One region of the Mesorhizobium sp. WSM4989 genome, then DNA from elsewhere that is predicted to be linked to it. Evidence: riboswitches for the same ligand, from Rfam matches in the RefSeq annotation. Region 1 holds a riboswitch; each other region holds the start of a gene.
What was found. A riboswitch is a leader RNA that binds a small molecule or an ion and turns the genes downstream of it on or off. The one in region 1 is predicted to bind cobalamin.
Positions count from the first base shown of each region.

Region 2: it holds a riboswitch for cobalamin, as region 1 does, so the genes downstream of both, P9217_RS00475 (hypothetical protein) here and P9217_RS18555 (DUF1636 family protein) in region 1, are expected to answer to the same signal.
Region 3: it holds a riboswitch for cobalamin, as region 1 does, so the genes downstream of both, bluB (5,6-dimethylbenzimidazole synthase) here and P9217_RS18555 (DUF1636 family protein) in region 1, are expected to answer to the same signal.

Region 1 covers NZ_JARTVN010000002.1:1,217,263-1,222,328, reverse strand. The annotation lists gene P9217_RS18580 (NADH-quinone oxidoreductase subunit D) at 1-313, opposite strand, end outside; gene P9217_RS18575 (NADH-quinone oxidoreductase subunit C) at 323-928, opposite strand; gene P9217_RS18570 (NADH-quinone oxidoreductase subunit B) at 933-1,514, opposite strand; gene P9217_RS18565 (NADH-quinone oxidoreductase subunit A) at 1,505-1,870, opposite strand; gene P9217_RS18560 (winged helix-turn-helix domain-containing protein) at 2,205-3,404, shown strand; cobalamin riboswitch at 3,434-3,634, shown strand; gene P9217_RS18555 (DUF1636 family protein) at 3,673-4,101, shown strand; gene cobW (cobalamin biosynthesis protein CobW) at 4,103-5,066, shown strand, end outside.
Region 2 covers NZ_JARTVN010000001.1:97,986-103,051, reverse strand. The annotation lists gene P9217_RS00485 (hypothetical protein) at 355-1,080, shown strand; gene P9217_RS00480 (DOPA 4,5-dioxygenase family protein) at 1,325-1,732, shown strand; cobalamin riboswitch at 1,813-2,004, shown strand; gene P9217_RS00475 (hypothetical protein) at 2,093-2,869, shown strand; gene P9217_RS00470 (hypothetical protein) at 2,772-3,161, shown strand; gene P9217_RS00465 (HWE histidine kinase domain-containing protein) at 3,696-5,066, opposite strand, start outside.
Region 3 covers NZ_JARTVN010000001.1:1,023,922-1,028,987, forward strand. The annotation lists gene dxs (1-deoxy-D-xylulose-5-phosphate synthase) at 1-208, opposite strand, end outside; gene P9217_RS05120 (pirin family protein) at 341-1,261, opposite strand; gene P9217_RS05125 (DUF2277 domain-containing protein) at 1,270-1,536, opposite strand; gene P9217_RS05130 (exodeoxyribonuclease VII small subunit) at 1,728-1,979, opposite strand; gene P9217_RS05135 (histone deacetylase family protein) at 1,983-2,909, opposite strand; cobalamin riboswitch at 3,024-3,202, shown strand; gene bluB (5,6-dimethylbenzimidazole synthase) at 3,245-3,976, shown strand; gene P9217_RS05145 (aminotransferase class V-fold PLP-dependent enzyme) at 4,325-5,066, shown strand, end outside.

The DNA of each region.
Region 1 (5,066 bases):
CGGAATAGAGCACGCGGATCAGCTGGCCGCGCTTCGGCACCTCGATGCCGAGCAGGCGCTCGGCCGCGAGCGCGAAGGCATGCTCCTGGTTCATCGGCGCGCAATAGTCGAGCCGATCGAGATAGGGCACCGCCTGCAGATAGGTCTTGGCCTCGATCAGCTTCTCGGTACCGCGATGCAGCAGGCCGATATGCGGATCGACGCGATCGACCACCTCGCCGTCCAGCTCCAGCACGAGACGCAAAACGCCGTGCGCAGCAGGGTGTTGAGGCCCAAAGTTAATGTTAAAATTGCGGACGGAGGTTTCAGCCATTGTGGCGCCTCAATTTGGCTTCGCCTTTTCATCGCCCGGAAGGACGTAATCCGTTCCCTCCCATGGGCTCAAAAAGTCAAAGTTTCTAAATTCCTGCTTCAATTCCACCGGCTCATAGATGACTCGCTTGGCCTCGTCGTCGTAGCGAACCTCGACGAAGCCGGTCAGCGGGAAGTCCTTGCGCAGGGGATGCCCTTCAAAGCCGTAGTCGGTGAGGATGCGGCGCAGGTCCGGATGGCCGGAGAAGAGCACGCCGTAGAGATCATAGGTCTCGCGCTCGAACCAGTCGGCGCCGGGATAGACGCCGGTCAGCGACGGCACCAGCGTCTCCTCGTCGGCCTGGACCTTGAGGCGGATGCGGACGTTCTGCTTCGGCGACAACAGGTGGTAGACGACGTCGAAGCGCTTGGCACGCGACGGATAGTCGGCGCCGCAAATGTCGATGATCGAGACGAACTGGCAGCGCGGGTCGTCGCGCAGGAGGGTCGCGACCTCGGTCAGGTTGCCCGGCTCGACGCAAACCGTCAGTTCGCCATAAGCAAGCACCGTTTCGCCGATGCGGCCGGAGAGCTTCTCGCCGAGATAGGTGGAGAGTTCGTGCAACGCCAAGGCCATTGGTTCACCGTTCGATCGTGCCGGTGCGGCGGATCTTCTTCTGCAACAGGAGAATGCCGTAGAGCAGCGCTTCGGCGCTCGGCGGGCAGCCGGGGACATAGATGTCGACCGGCACGATGCGGTCGCAGCCGCGCACCACCGAATAGGAATAGTGATAATAGCCGCCGCCATTGGCGCACGAACCCATCGAGATGACGTAGCGCGGCTCCGGCATCTGGTCGTAGACCTTGCGCAGCGCCGGCGCCATCTTGTTGGTCAGTGTGCCCGCGACGATCATGATATCGGACTGGCGCGGAGACGCGCGCGGCGCGACGCCGAACCTCTCCGAGTCATAGCGCGGCATCGAGGTGTGGATCATCTCGACCGCGCAGCAGGCGAGACCGAAGGTCATGAACATCAGCGAGCCGCTGCGCGCCCAAGTGATCAGCGCCTCGGTCGAGGTGACAAGGAAGCCCTTGTCGGCCAGCTCATTATTGATCTCGAGGAAGAAGGGATCGTCCTCCCCCACCGGCCTGCCGGTGTTGGGATCGATGATGCCCTTGGGCTTCGGCGCGACGAGGGTGCCTGAACTGTCGTTCAATCCCATTCTAGCGCTCCTTTTTTCCATTCATAGGCAAAGCCGATGGTCAGCACCGCCAGGAACACCATCATCGACCAGAAGCCGAGCATGCCGAGCTTGGCGAAGGACACCGCCCACGGGAACAGGAAGGCGACCTCGAGATCGAAGATGATGAACAGGATCGACACCAGGTAGAAGCGGATGTCGAACTTCATGCGGGCGTCGTCGAATGAGTTGAACCCGCATTCATAGGCGGAAAGCTTTTCCGGATCGGGATTGCGGTAGGCAACCAGGAACGGCGCAACGATCAGCGCCAGGCCGACGACCATCGCCACTGCGATGAAGAGCACGATGGGCAGATACGAACTTAGGAGTGCGCTCATGCGGCGACTTTCCTTCGGCGGCCAGTTCACTTTGATTACAGCAACGGACTCTAAGGCGGAAGCGTGACAGTTTAACCCGCTGAACCGTTTTAGGTGGCCTATGCTGCGACGCGGCGAGGGTTAGCGCAGCGGTTTCGGCGACGCAAGTCAAACCTTGTTCAAAATCCGGCCCTGGACGCCATATCGGAACAAACTGGTCCGATCCGCTCCTGTTTGATTTCCTTCATCTTTTACTCCACTTTTCTATCCTGACATATCTCCCGCCATTTGCCTGCTAGCATGGCCGGAATCACCGACTGGAAACCCCGGCAAAGGATCAGGGCAAGGTAGCTGGATGAAAGAAAAGATCTCGCTCGCCGCAGCAAGGCGCATTGCGCTCGGCGCGCAGGGTTTTACCGATGCGCGGCCGGCCGGCACGCCCGATCGTCGCCATCTCGCCCGTGTGCTTTCCCGAACTGGCCTGCTGCAGATCGATTCCGTCAGCGCCGTGGTGCGCGCCCACTATATGCCGCTCTATTCGCGCCTCGGCCCCTACCCCCTTGCGCTGCTCGACAACGCGGCCGTCACGCGCAAGCGAACCGTCTTCGAATACTGGGCCCATGAGGCTTCCTTCCTGCCCGTCGAGACCTATCCGTTGATGCGCTGGCGCATGCAGCGGGCCGAGAAAGGCGAGGAAATGTATCTCGGCCTCGCCAAATGGGGCCGCGAGCGCAAGGCGATGATCGAGGAGATCTACGGGCAAGTCGCGGAACGCGGGCCGATCGCCGCCTCCGACATCGAAGGCCACAAGGGCAATGGCGGATGGTGGGGCTGGAGCGAGGCCAAGCACGCTTTCGAATGGCTGTTCTGGGCCGGGCGCATCACCACCGCCTACCGGCGAGGATTCGAGCGCTATTACGACCTGCCCGAGCGGGTTCTGCCGCAGGCCATCCTCGACCTGCCGGTGCCCTCGGTCGAGGACGCGCATCGCCAATTGCTGCGCATTTCCGCCCGCGCCCATGGCATCGCAACCTATGGCGATCTGCGTGACTATTTCCGCCTGGCGCCTGGCGATACGAGAGCCAGAATCGAGGAACTGGTCGAGATGGGCGAACTGCTGCCGGTGAAGGTCGAAGGCTGGGACAAGCCCGCCTATCTCCACAAGGACGCCCGCTTTCCGCGCCGGATCGAGGCCCGCGCCCTGCTCGCGCCCTTCGATCCGGTGGTATTCGAACGCACCCGGACGGAAAAACTCTTCGGCTTCCGCTACCGCATCGAGATCTACACGCCGGCCGAGAAGCGCCAGTACGGCTACTACGTGCTGCCTTTCCTGCTCGGCGACCGGATCGTTGCCCGGGTCGATTTGAGAGCTGACCGGCCGGCCGGCGTGCTGCGCGTCCATGCGGCTTTTGCCGAAGCCGGCGCTCCCGCCGAAACGGCCGCACAGCTCTTCGATGAGTTGAAACAGATGCAGGCATGGCTCGGCTTGGAAACCATCGAGGTGACGCCGGCCGGCGACCTTGGGCCGGCGTTGGCCGACATTTCGGTGTCGTAGCCGCGCGTTGACATGCCAGCACCTCTAAGCCTAAATCCGCCGCAGACGGTCTCCTCCCGGCAAGGGGAGGAGCCAAGAGGGAATGCGGTGCGGGAAAACCCAAATCCGCGGCTGTCCCCGCAACTGTGAGCGACGAGCCTCAGCCGAAAACCACTGGGATGTTTCCCGGGAAGGCGGCGTAAGGCGACGACCCGCGAGCCAGGAGACCTGCCGTCTGAGACATGAGAATCCGATCGCTCGGCGGGTTTTCCGGGCAAGGAGCCTGGTTTTGGATCGCAACGTCAGTTTTCCGGCTAATACCGCGGACACTTCGTCCGAACCCCGCGACGCGCTATCGGAAGTGACCGTCATCGTCTGCTCCTCCTGCCGCGATGAGACCGGTTCGGACGCGCATCCGCGCGCCGGCGCCCTCCTTGCCGAAGACGCGCGCCGCGCCGCGCCGGACGAGAAAATCCGCATCCGCATCGTCGAGTGTCTCGGCAATTGCAAACGCCGCCTGAGCGCGGCGCTGCTGCGCGACGGCTGCTGGAGCTATGTCTTCGGTGATCTGGAAACGACCAGCGGCGCCGACCTCGTCACCGGCGCAAAGCTCTTTGCCACCTCGACCGACGGCCTCATCCCCTGGCGAGGCCGGCCCGATTCCCTCAAGCGCGGCCTGGTTGCCCGCCTCCCTCCCCTCGACCTGCTGAAGGACTGACATGACCGCATCCCTCTCCCGTGTTCCCTGCACTGTCGTCACCGGCTTTCTCGGCGCCGGCAAGACCACGCTGATCCGCAACCTGCTCGAAAACGCCAAGGGCAAGCGGCTGGCGATCATCGTCAACGAATTCGGCGATGTCGGCATCGACGGCGAGATCCTGAAAGGCTGCGGCATCGACACCTGCCCAGAGGAAAATATCGTCGAGCTCGCCAATGGCTGCATCTGCTGCACCGTCGCCGACGATTTCGTGCCGGCGCTCGACCAGATCCTGTCGCGCACGCCGAAGGTCGACCACATCCTGATCGAAACCTCCGGCCTCGCTTTGCCGAAGCCGCTCGTCCAGGCCTTCCACTGGCCGACGGTGAAGAGCCGCGTCACCGTCGATGGCGTCATCGCCGTGGTGGACGGTCCGGCGCTGGCCGACGGCCGCGTCGCCTCCGACATGGACGCCCTGCAGGCGCAGCGCGCCGCCGACGATTCCCTCGACCACGACGATCCGGTCGAAGAGGTGTTCGAGGACCAGATCGCCTGCGCCGACCTCATCATCCTGTCGAAGAGCGATCTGATGGACGCGGCGGGCTCAGTCCGCGCCAATGCCGTCATCGGCGAGCATGTGGCGCGCGCCGTCAAGGTCGTGCCGACCGCGCAGGGCAAGGTCGATCCCTCCGTGCTGCTCGGTCTTGGTCTCGCGGTCGAGGACGACATCGAGAACCGCAAGACCCATCACGACGACGAGCTCGACCATGAGCATGACGATTTCGACTCCTTCGTCATCGATATCCCGTCCATCGCCAGTCCGGACGAGCTGGCCAAGCGCGTCGCCCTCGCCGCCGAGCAGGAAAACGTTCTGCGCGTCAAAGGCTTTGTCGAGGTGGGCGGCAAGCCGATGCGGCTGCTGCTCCAGGCCGTCGGCCCGCGCGTCAACCATTATTACGACCGCGCCTGGACGCCGGACGACGACC
Region 2 (5,066 bases), on a different contig from region 1:
CCGGCGCTGGCACGGTGGTGTCCTTGTTCTGTTGCATTTTAGTTGAAACTAATTTGAAAGTTACCCGTTAGCACCGCGTAGGCGAGCTCAAACTTGCCCTGCTGTCGACAGCTAAGTTGAAAGGAGAAGTCCTAAGCCTTTTTCAGTGCTTGGCGTTGCCGAGACCGCTTTTCTATCATTCGTCTTTCGAGCGGCCTCCAGCCGCGCCGGTCACCGCCGAGGCCGATGCCTGGCAAGGCGAGAAGTCGCCATCGCTCGGCACGCGTTCGCGCGACGAAGGCTTCGCAGACCGCTGTCGAGCGGAACGCTCGATGAGGAGCCACACAAGGTTGGCCTTGGAACAAAGGTCTGGCCATGAAAAAATACCTAGCAGCCGCGCTGGCGATCGCCATCCCGATCGGGCCTGCCTCGGCGCTTGACGTCGGCGTGGGCGGCAAAGTCGGCGGCATCGGCGTGGGCGCCGGATTGGGCGCCGGTTCGCAAGGCGTGTCGGCGGGCGTGGGCGCCAGTGCCGACGGTGTCGGCGGCGCAAACGTCGGCGCATCGACCGGCGGCGGATCGCTCGGCGTCAATGCCGGCGGCAATCTGGGCAGCACCAGCACAGGCGTGTCGACAAGCGTGGGCGCCGCCGCCGCGGGCGACGATCCTTCCGCCGTCAGCGGATCGGCTGCCTCTGCGCAGAACCCGGCCGCGGTGCCGACAGCCCCTGCTTTGGCCAAAAGCGCGACGCAGACCATTGTGCTGCCTCCAGTGCTGAGGCCCTCCAGATCCGCCGGCGGCGACCTCTGGCGGGTCACCAAAGGCTATCGCATCGCGCCGCTGTCACCTCCGAAGGCGATACCCGGCACGCCGGCCGCCGTAGTGCGCGCCTGTCGCGCCGCGATCGCGGCGGCCGCCAAGCCCCTCGGCGCCGTGCGTGTTTACACGGTCAGCGCCGGCCCCTTGCGTCAACGCCGAAGCGGGCTCAACGCGCCGATCGAGGTGCGCATAGACTATGACGGGCGAGGCGGCATCGAAGTGAGGCAGGCGAAAGTCGGCTGTCGCCTAAATGCGAAGGGCGCGGTCACCGCGGTGATTTAGGGCAAAGGCAGAACGGCCGTTGCCATCCTTCCTGCCGGTTGCAACCTCGGCGGTTTGGCAATTCCTCGCCCCCACAAGGTGGACGGGAGAGGTGGCTCGGCGCAGCCGAGACGGAGCGGGGGAGCGCCATATCCGATAACCCTGCCGACCGCAGGCGCGGACCTCGGCCGGCTGCAGACAAGGCGCCCGCGCTTCGGCTAGAGTTCCGCCGGGCGCAAAAAAATCATCGAAGGGGAGCATCGCGATGAACGAAGTCAGGCCGATCGCCGAGATCGCCAGCTATCACGCCCATATCTACTACGGCGGGGAAGCCGAGCGGCAGCATGCCGAATGGCTGCGCCAGCGCATCGCAGAGCGTTTCCGCGTGCGCCTGGGCAATTGGCGCGACGAGCCGGTCGGCCCGCACCAGCAAGCCATGTACCAGGTCTCCTTCGCCACCGAGATCTTTGCCACGCTGGTTCCCTGGCTGATGCTGAACCATGGCGGCCTGAGCATCCTCATCCATCCCAACACCACCAACCCCAAGCGCGACCACCTTATCGACCCGATTTGGATCGGCCAGGCGCTGCCGGTGAAGGGCGACGTGCTTGGCGAAGAGGACGAGGCGGAAGAGGCGCTGGAGGTGAATACCGAGCCGACGCTGGGGGTGTGAGGGGGGCGCGGCGATCTCGTCACGATGGCGTGAGAGGCGGCTGGCCGGCGGAGTTGTCGATTGACTGACCAATCGCGGTGTGGCGAATTCGCGCCGATGGTTCCCTTCGGGGATCAAAAGGGAACGCGGTGCGGAGAAATCCAAAGCCGTGGCTGCCCCCGCAACTGTAAGCGGCATGCCGGTTTCACGATGCCACTGGCTGCATGGGCCGGGAAGGCGAAAGCGGCGGGAATCCGCGAGCCAGGAGACCTGCCATCATGGACGTCAAAGCAGAACATCGGACGGGTGATCCGGTGTGCGCGCCTGGCCGGAGGGCGGGGCGAGTTCCCTGCGATGACAGGCAACGTCAAAGGCAGAATCATGCTGACCCAACTATCGAAAATGCTGAACAAAACCGCGCCGGACCTGAAGGCCAGGCTGATTACAATCTACGGGGCGCTCGCCATTCTCAACGTCGGGGCGTGGCTGTGGGCTTTCGTCGCCTTCCACGACAAGCCGACATTGCTTGGCGTCGCTCTCGTCATTTATGGCCTCGGCTTGCGCCATGCCGTCGATGCCGACCACATAGCGGCCATCGACAATGTCACGCGCAAGCTGATGCAGAACGGCAAACGGCCGGTCTCCGTCGGCTTCTTTTTCGCACTCGGCCATTCGACGATCGTCGTCATCGTCGCTGCGGCTATCGCGGCGGCAACGTCCCTGCTCGGCCGCTTCCAGAGCTTTCAGGAGATTGGCGGCACGATCAGTACCGGCGTTTCCGCACTCTTCCTGCTCGCCATCGCGGCGATGAACATCGTCATCTTGTTCTCGATCTACAGAAGCTATCGGCGGGTGCGGGCCGGTGAGGCGTTTGTCGAGGAGGACCTGGACCTGCTGCTCAACAATCGCGGCTTCCTGGCCCGCGTCTTCCGCCCGATGTTCCGGCTGGTGTCGCAGAGCTGGCACATGTTCCCACTTGGTTTCCTCTTCGGCCTTGGCTTCGACACCGCGACCGAAGTCGCCATGTTCGGCGTGTCCGCGGGCACAAGCGGCCAAGGGCGTGCCGTTCGAAGCCATTCTGGTCTTCCCGGTGCTTTTCGCGGCCGGTATGTCACTGGTCGACACGACCGATGGAGTGATGATGCTCGGCGCCTATGAGTGGGCCTTCGTCAAGCCGATCCGCAAACTGTACTACAACATCACGATCACCCTGGTGTCGGTCCTTGTCGCAGTACTGATCGGCGGCATCGAGGCGCTCGGCCTGATCGGTGACAAGCTCGGTCTGTCGGGTGGCTTCTGGAACGGCGTCGGCAGGCTCAACGACAATTTCAACAATCTGGGCTTCGCCATTATCGGCATCTTCATCGCCGCCTGGGCGATCTCCTACCTCGTCTACAAGGCCAAGGGGCTGGACGATGTGGAGATCGGATCCGCAGCAAAGAATTCATAAGCCGCCGGCGGCGGCTGGCTGCAGCAGGCCAGCCGCATCTCTCTGCCATCAGACGCCGGCGGGCTGCCAGCCTGCCGCCTTGAATGCCTCGGCATCGGGAAGCCGATGACGGCAAAGGTCGATCGCCGCCCCGTCAGCGGTGCTCGGCTTGACATTCTTGTTCCCATTTTGTTCACTGTTGGCAGACAGCGACAGGAGATCGCCGGCCCGTGCGCACGCGCTTCAAAGGCATGCTGAGGAGCCGTAGCCCAAGCCTTTGGAAGTGTGACGGAATTCTGCGCTTGGATAAGCCAGGGGTTAAGGCCTGGGATAAGCCCCATAATCCATAAGCCAGAATCCAGAGTCCAAATATCCAGAGTCCAGAACAGAAAAGCTGGCGCTTTTCTGTTCTAAAAAAGCGGGGAAGGGGAAAGCAAAAATGGGAGCAGCGCAAGCCATTCGGCGTACGGCGCTACGGCGAGGGCTCGGCGGCGCCAGCGAGCTTCCGACGTGGCGGCGAGCCGCCCTGTTCGGTCTCCCAGGATGCAACCGGCCTCACGTCAGCCCGGCGATCTGCTCATCGCCGTCCAGCTCCGCCCCGCCGGCGACGACCACGTTGGCGAGCGGCGCCGAGAGCGTCCAGCGAACGAGGCCGGGCAGCCGTTCCATGGAGGCGCTGCCGGAGAGGCTGGTGGGGACGACGCGCTGGAGAACGACGCTGCCGAAGCCTTTGTGCGGCTTGGCATCGGCGGCCGCGGGAGGTTCGGAAAAATGTTCCTCCCAGACCAGCTCGAAATCGCTGCCTTCGGGGGCCGGGGCTACCCGCCAGTCCATCCGCACGGTTCCGGCGTCGCCGGCCAGGGCGCCGTATTTCGTCGCGTTGGTGCCCAGCTCATGCAGCGCCATGCCGATGTTCTGCACCGCGTTCAGCCGCAACGTCACGTCCGGCCCGCAAGGCGAGATCCGCTCTTCGTGTCCGAACGGCCGCAGATGTTCGCGCACAAGGTCGGCCATGCCCGCGCCGCGCCAGTCGTTGAGCACCAAGAGGTCGTGCGAGCGCGACAGCGCCATGATGCGTTCGCGGATCTGGTGTTCGAACGCGCGCGGGTCGGTCGCGCGCTTGCTCGTCTCGCGGATCATGGAAAGGATCACGGCGTATTGGTTTTTGACGCGGTGGTTCACCTCGCGCATCAAGAGTTGGATCTGCTGTTCGCTCGCCCGTTTTTCGGTGATGTCGGCCGCCATGCCGAACCATTCCAGGATGCTGCCGGTGTCATCGACGATCGGGATTGCCCGTGAGGTGGTCCAGCCGGCGGACCCGTCGGCGCGCCGCACCCTGTGCTCGAGCTCGAACACGCCGCGCTCCATGATGGCGCGCTCGATCGCCGCCTGGATGCTCGCCTGGTCTTCCGGGAACAGGTATTCGTCGCGCCAGCGGATCGCCGGCCCTTGGGCGCTCGACAGGAAGCCGCGGCCGTCCAGCTCATGCATTTCCTGCCAGTCCGGGCTCATCCGGTAAACCACGTCGGAGCTGGCATTGACCAGCGCGCGAAACCGCTGCTCGCTTTCGCGCACCTTTGCTGCCGCCAGCACCCGGGCCGTGGTCTCCGAAACGATGCAGAGCACGGCTTCGACCGTGCCGTCCTGCGCCCGCACTGCGGAATAGGAGATGTCGAAATAGACCGTCTCGCCGACCAGGCCGGATCGTTCGATGTAGAAAGGCCGGTCCCTGGCCGAGAAGGTTTCGCCGGTTTCGAGAACTCCGCGCAGCAGCGGCTCGAGGTCGGTCCAGAGCTCGGACCAGTTTTCCTCGGCGGGACGGCCGAGCGCGCGCGGATGCTTGTCGCCAATGGTCGGCGCGTAGGCGTCATTGTAGAGCGCGACAAACTCCGGCCCGCAGAAAAGCACGATCTGGGCTTCGGCGGC
Region 3 (5,066 bases), on a different contig from region 1:
CCGGCGTGTTGAAGACATAGTGCAGCGCAACCGTAAGCTCGACGACGCCGAGACCGGCGCCAAGATGGCCGCCGGTGTGCGACACCGCATCGATCAGCTCCGCGCGCAGTTCGGTCGCCAGCTGCGGCAGCTCGCTTTCATCAAGCGTCCGCAAATCCGCGGGGATGCGGACTTTGTCGAGGAGCGGCGTGTCAGGCTTCGGGTTCACTCTGGGACGGCCTGTCAACTTAACCTTGGGTTAACCTTCAAATATGCGCTTTGCTATGCGCGAGATAGGCTGACGGCGCGCCAATGTAAATGCGTGTCAGTGACGCGCCTGGCGCAGAATGTCCATCCTGCGCTAACCTTCCGGCAGCGGAATGAATTCTTCCTCATCGCCAGGAACGATATCGAAGCGGCCCGTCTTCCATTCTTCCTTGGCCTGCTCGATGCGTTCTTTCGAGGACGAAACGAAATTCCACCAGATATAGCGCTTGGAGCCCAGCGACGCTCCGCCGAACAGCATGAAATGCGCGCCGCGCTCGGACGACACGACGATTTCCTCGCCCGGTTTGAACACCAAAAGCCGCTCGGCCGGGAAACGGTCGCCGGCAATCGAAACCTCGCCCTCCAGCGTGTAGATGGCGCGTTCCTCGGCGTCGCCGGGGATTTTGACGCTGGCGCCCGCCGCCAGCCGCAGATCGGCATAGAGCGTTTCCGAGGCGGTCGCGACGGGCGAGCGCAGCCCGGAAAATTCGCCGATGACGACGCGGCCGCTAACGCCCTCGGCATCGATTTCGGGCAGTTGGACGACCGACGTGTTCGCGAACACCGGGGCGATTTCTTCCTTGCTGTCCGGCAGCGCCAGCCAGGTTTGCAGGCCGGAAATCGACATCGGCGCGCGGCGCAATTCCTCGGGCGTGCGCTCGGAATGAACGATGCCGCGGCCGGCGGTCATCAAATTCACGTCGCCCGGCGCGATCACCATTTCGGTGCCGAGCGAGTCGCGATGCCTGATCTTGCCGTCGAACAGATAAGTGACGGTGGAAAGCCCGATATGCGGATGCGGGCGCACGTCGATCGCATGGCCGGCGCGCAGGATGGCCGGACCCATGCGGTCGAAGAAGATGAACGGACCGACCAGCCTGCGCTTCGCCGTCGGCAAGGCGCGGCGAACCTCGAAGCCGCCAATGTCCTTGGCGTTCGGAATGACCATCAACTCGATCTGGTCGCAGGCGAAGTCGTCGCCGGCCTCAGGATCGTTGCCCGGAAAGAAGCTCATGACCGGCGTCAGGCGAAGCGGAGCGCGGATCGGGCCTTCGCCTTGGCGGCCTCTTCCTCGCGGTTGCGCGGATGCTGGGTGGTTTCGAGGCTGTCAAGCAGCTCGCGCGCGGCGGCGGCGATCGCCTCGACGGCGTGGTTGAAGGCATGCTCGTTGCGCTTGGACGGCTTGGTCGCGCCGCTCAGCTTGCGAACGAACTGCAGCGCCGCGTCATGGACCTCGTCGTCGGTCGCCGGCGGATCGAAGTTGAACAGGGTCTTGATGTTTCGGCACATGCTTTAACTCCTTACCTGCTTTCTGCCCGAACCGGTCTGACATTGTGCACCGAGGTGTGTTGAGATTCAGGTCAGACCGAGCCGAAAATGGCGGGTTCCGAGAACCGGACCGGAGCGTACTTGAAGGACGTGAGCACCGGAACCGCAGAAAGCCGCGTTTGCAGGCGGCCTCACCTGAATATCAATACACCTCACTCGGCGTCGAGCGGCTCCGTTCCAACCGGCTTGCCGTCGCGCGAGAGCCTGATCTTCTCGACCTTGTCCTCGGCGGCCTTGAGCAAGCGGTCGCAATGAGCCTTCAGCGCCTCGCCGCGCTCGTAGATCTTGATCGACTGGTCGAGCGGAACGTCGCCGCGCTCCAGATCATCGACGATCTTCTCCAGCGCGTCGAGCGCCTGTTCGAAGCTCATCGCCTTGACGTCTTGGTTAGCTTCATCAGCCATCATTCATCCCTTCATCAGCCGCCCGACATGGGCGGCGACCGAAAATGCCAATCCTTGCAGATCGTAACCGCCCTCCAGCAGGCTGACGAGCCGGTTGCCGCTGTGGCGCCCGGCGCGCTCCATCAGCTGGCCGGTCGCCCAGTCGAAATCATCCTCGGTCAGGTTGATCGCGGCCAGCGGATCGCGATGGTGCGCATCGAAACCGGCGGAAATGATGATCAGATCCGGCTGGAAGGCGTCGATCGACGGCAGCACGCGCGACAGGAAGGCGTCGCGGAACGTGTCGCTGCCGGTGCTCGGCGCAAGCGGCGCGTTGACGATGTTGCCGGCGCCGGTCTCGCTCTTGGCACCGGTGCCCGGATAGAGCGGCATCTGGTGGGTCGAGCAATAGAGCACCGACGGATCGTCCCAGAAAATGTCCTGCGTGCCGTTGCCGTGATGCACATCCCAATCGACGATGGCGACGCGCTCGGCCTGGTGCTTCTCCTGCGCATAACGGGCGGCGATCGCCGCGGTGTTGAACAGGCAAAAGCCCATCGCGGTCGCTTTTTCGGCGTGATGGCCGGGCGGACGCGCGGCAACGAAGACATTGGCGGCGCGGCCCTCGAACACATCGTCGACTGCGGCGTTGGCCGCGCCGATCGCCGTCACCGCCGCCTGCCAGCTTTTCGGGCTGGCGCTGGTGTCGGCATCGATCGAGACGATTCCCGACTCGGGAATCGCAGCGCGGACACGGCCGACGAAATCCTCCGGATGCGCGTAAAGGATCGTCGCCTGGTCGCCTTCCGGCGCCTCGACGCGGTCGAGGGCCGAAAAAGCCTCATCGTCGAGCACGCGCTCGATGGCGCGCAAACGGTCGGGCCGCTCGGGGTGGCCGGGCGGCGTGAGGTGTTCCAGGAATACCGGATGAGTGTAGAGACGAGTGGTCATGGCGCCTAATCTAGGCACCTGTCGCACGGATAGCCATGTTTCAGCGCCGAATGATTGGGGAAATCGCGCCCAATCGTGTCGCTGGCGGCATTGGCCCGGCTTCGGCTTCGCGATAAGGTCGCGTCGCTGCCTGGTGCCCGCAACGCGGGAGAATCGGGAACACGGTTGAAATCCGTGGCGTGCCCAACGCTGTGAGGGGGACCGCGCCGGCAAACGCCACTGTCCCAGACGGGAAGGCGCCGGATGCGGGTCGATCCCGAGCCAGAAGACCGGCCCGGCAGACATGGTCATCCGCATGGTCAGGCGGAGGACTGCTTATCGCAAGGGGACAAGCGATGCAGGCACGAACAGCCGCCGCCGGCGGCGATGACTTTGACCAATTGGCGCGCGACGCTGTCTACCGGGCCATGTTCACCCGGCGCGACGTGCGCAGCCATTTCCTTGCCGACGATCTCGACGACAGCGTTTTGGCGCGGCTGCTCACCGCGGCACACCACGCGCCGTCGGTCGGCTACATGCAGCCCTGGAACTTCATCATCATCCGGGACGCCACAAGGCGGCGGCAGGTGCGCGACCTTTTCCTCGCCGCGCGCGAACAGGAACTGCCGGCGATCGAGGTGGAGCGGCGGGCGCTCTACCGCAAGCTGAAGCTCGAGGGCATCTGCGAAAGCGCGCTCAACCTGTGCATCACCTGCGACCGCCAGCGCTCGAATAACTCGCCGCTCGGGCGCTGGCACAATCCGGAGATGGACCTCTACAGCACCGTCTGCGCGGTGCAGAATTTCTGGCTCGCGGCGCGGGCGGAAGGCGTCGGGGTCGGCTGGGTGAGCATCATCGAGCCCGAAGCGCTGAAGCGACTGCTGTCGATCCCCGAGCACGTCACGCCGATCGCCTATCTCTGCGTCGGCCGTGTCTCGGAATTCGCGCCAAGGCCCGACCTCGAAGCGCATGGCTGGGGCAAGCGCCTGCCGCTGCCCGAGCTGGTGATGAGCGAGACCTTTTGCGGCGCCGGCGAGGCGCCGCTCAAATCGGCGATCGCTCGTCTCGGAGAACGATTGAAGCCTTAGAACCGCTCGGCGTTCCATAGACCCGCACCAACCGCAACGCGCCATCGCGCTTCGCGTTTGCGCAATGGCGCATTGGCAGGCCTGACCGTCGTTGCCCGCTCTCAGAAAACCGGGGATTGTTCGCGCATCGCTTGACAACGTGACGGTTCTTCTTGGCGTGGTTGGGCCGGATCTCCGCACTCGCTTCCTCACTGCTAACCCTGTGCCAAGCGATGTCGTTCTCGGGCTTCAACGTCTGGTGAATTCACCGGCGTTCGGAATTAAATTCTGTCTTCTCATGTGAATAGGCAGATTGAGCTGGGCTTCGGCGCTTATTGTCGGGCGATAGATGAGACCCGGCGCGTTCCCATGAACTTTTTTGCAATAGATCGGTCCGCCGAACATGAGGGCGAAGCGGAATGGGAGCGCATCCGCGCAAAATACCCGCCGCAAGAACCATTCCTCAACTTGAACAACGCCGCGGTCAGTCCCCCACCGACTGTTGTCGAGGAAGCGACGGTTGACGCCTACCGCTTCATCAGTCGCAATCCCGACTACAATATGTGGAGCAAGCTCGACACAGCACTTCCTCATATCAAACGCGAGCTGGCGGAACTGATCGATTGCAGCCCCGGAGAGATCGCGCTGAACCGGAATTCGTCGGAGGGTCTTTCGACAGCGATCTTCGGAATACCGCTAACTAAGGGCGATCAAGTGCTGATCTCGCCTTGGGACTACCCCAGCGTTCGTGCGGGCTGGCTGCAGCGGCAACAGCGCGAGGGCATCGAGGTTGTAAACTGCACCTTCGACCTCATGGACAGCGACGACGACATCATCGAATCCTATGTTCAGGCGATGACCCCGCGTACCCGCGTCCTGCAGCTGACTCACATGTACCACTGGAACGGGCGTGTCCTGCCGGTGAACCGGCTCTGCGAGATCGCGCGGGAGCGCGACATCATGACTGTCGTCGACGGTGCCCAGACTTTTGCTCAGATGCCGGTCAGCTTCCGCGAACTCGATTGCGATTTTTTTGTCACCAGCCTGCACAAGTGGCTCGGTGCTCCTATCGGCAACGGGATGCTGGTCGTCAGCGAACGCCGGATCGATA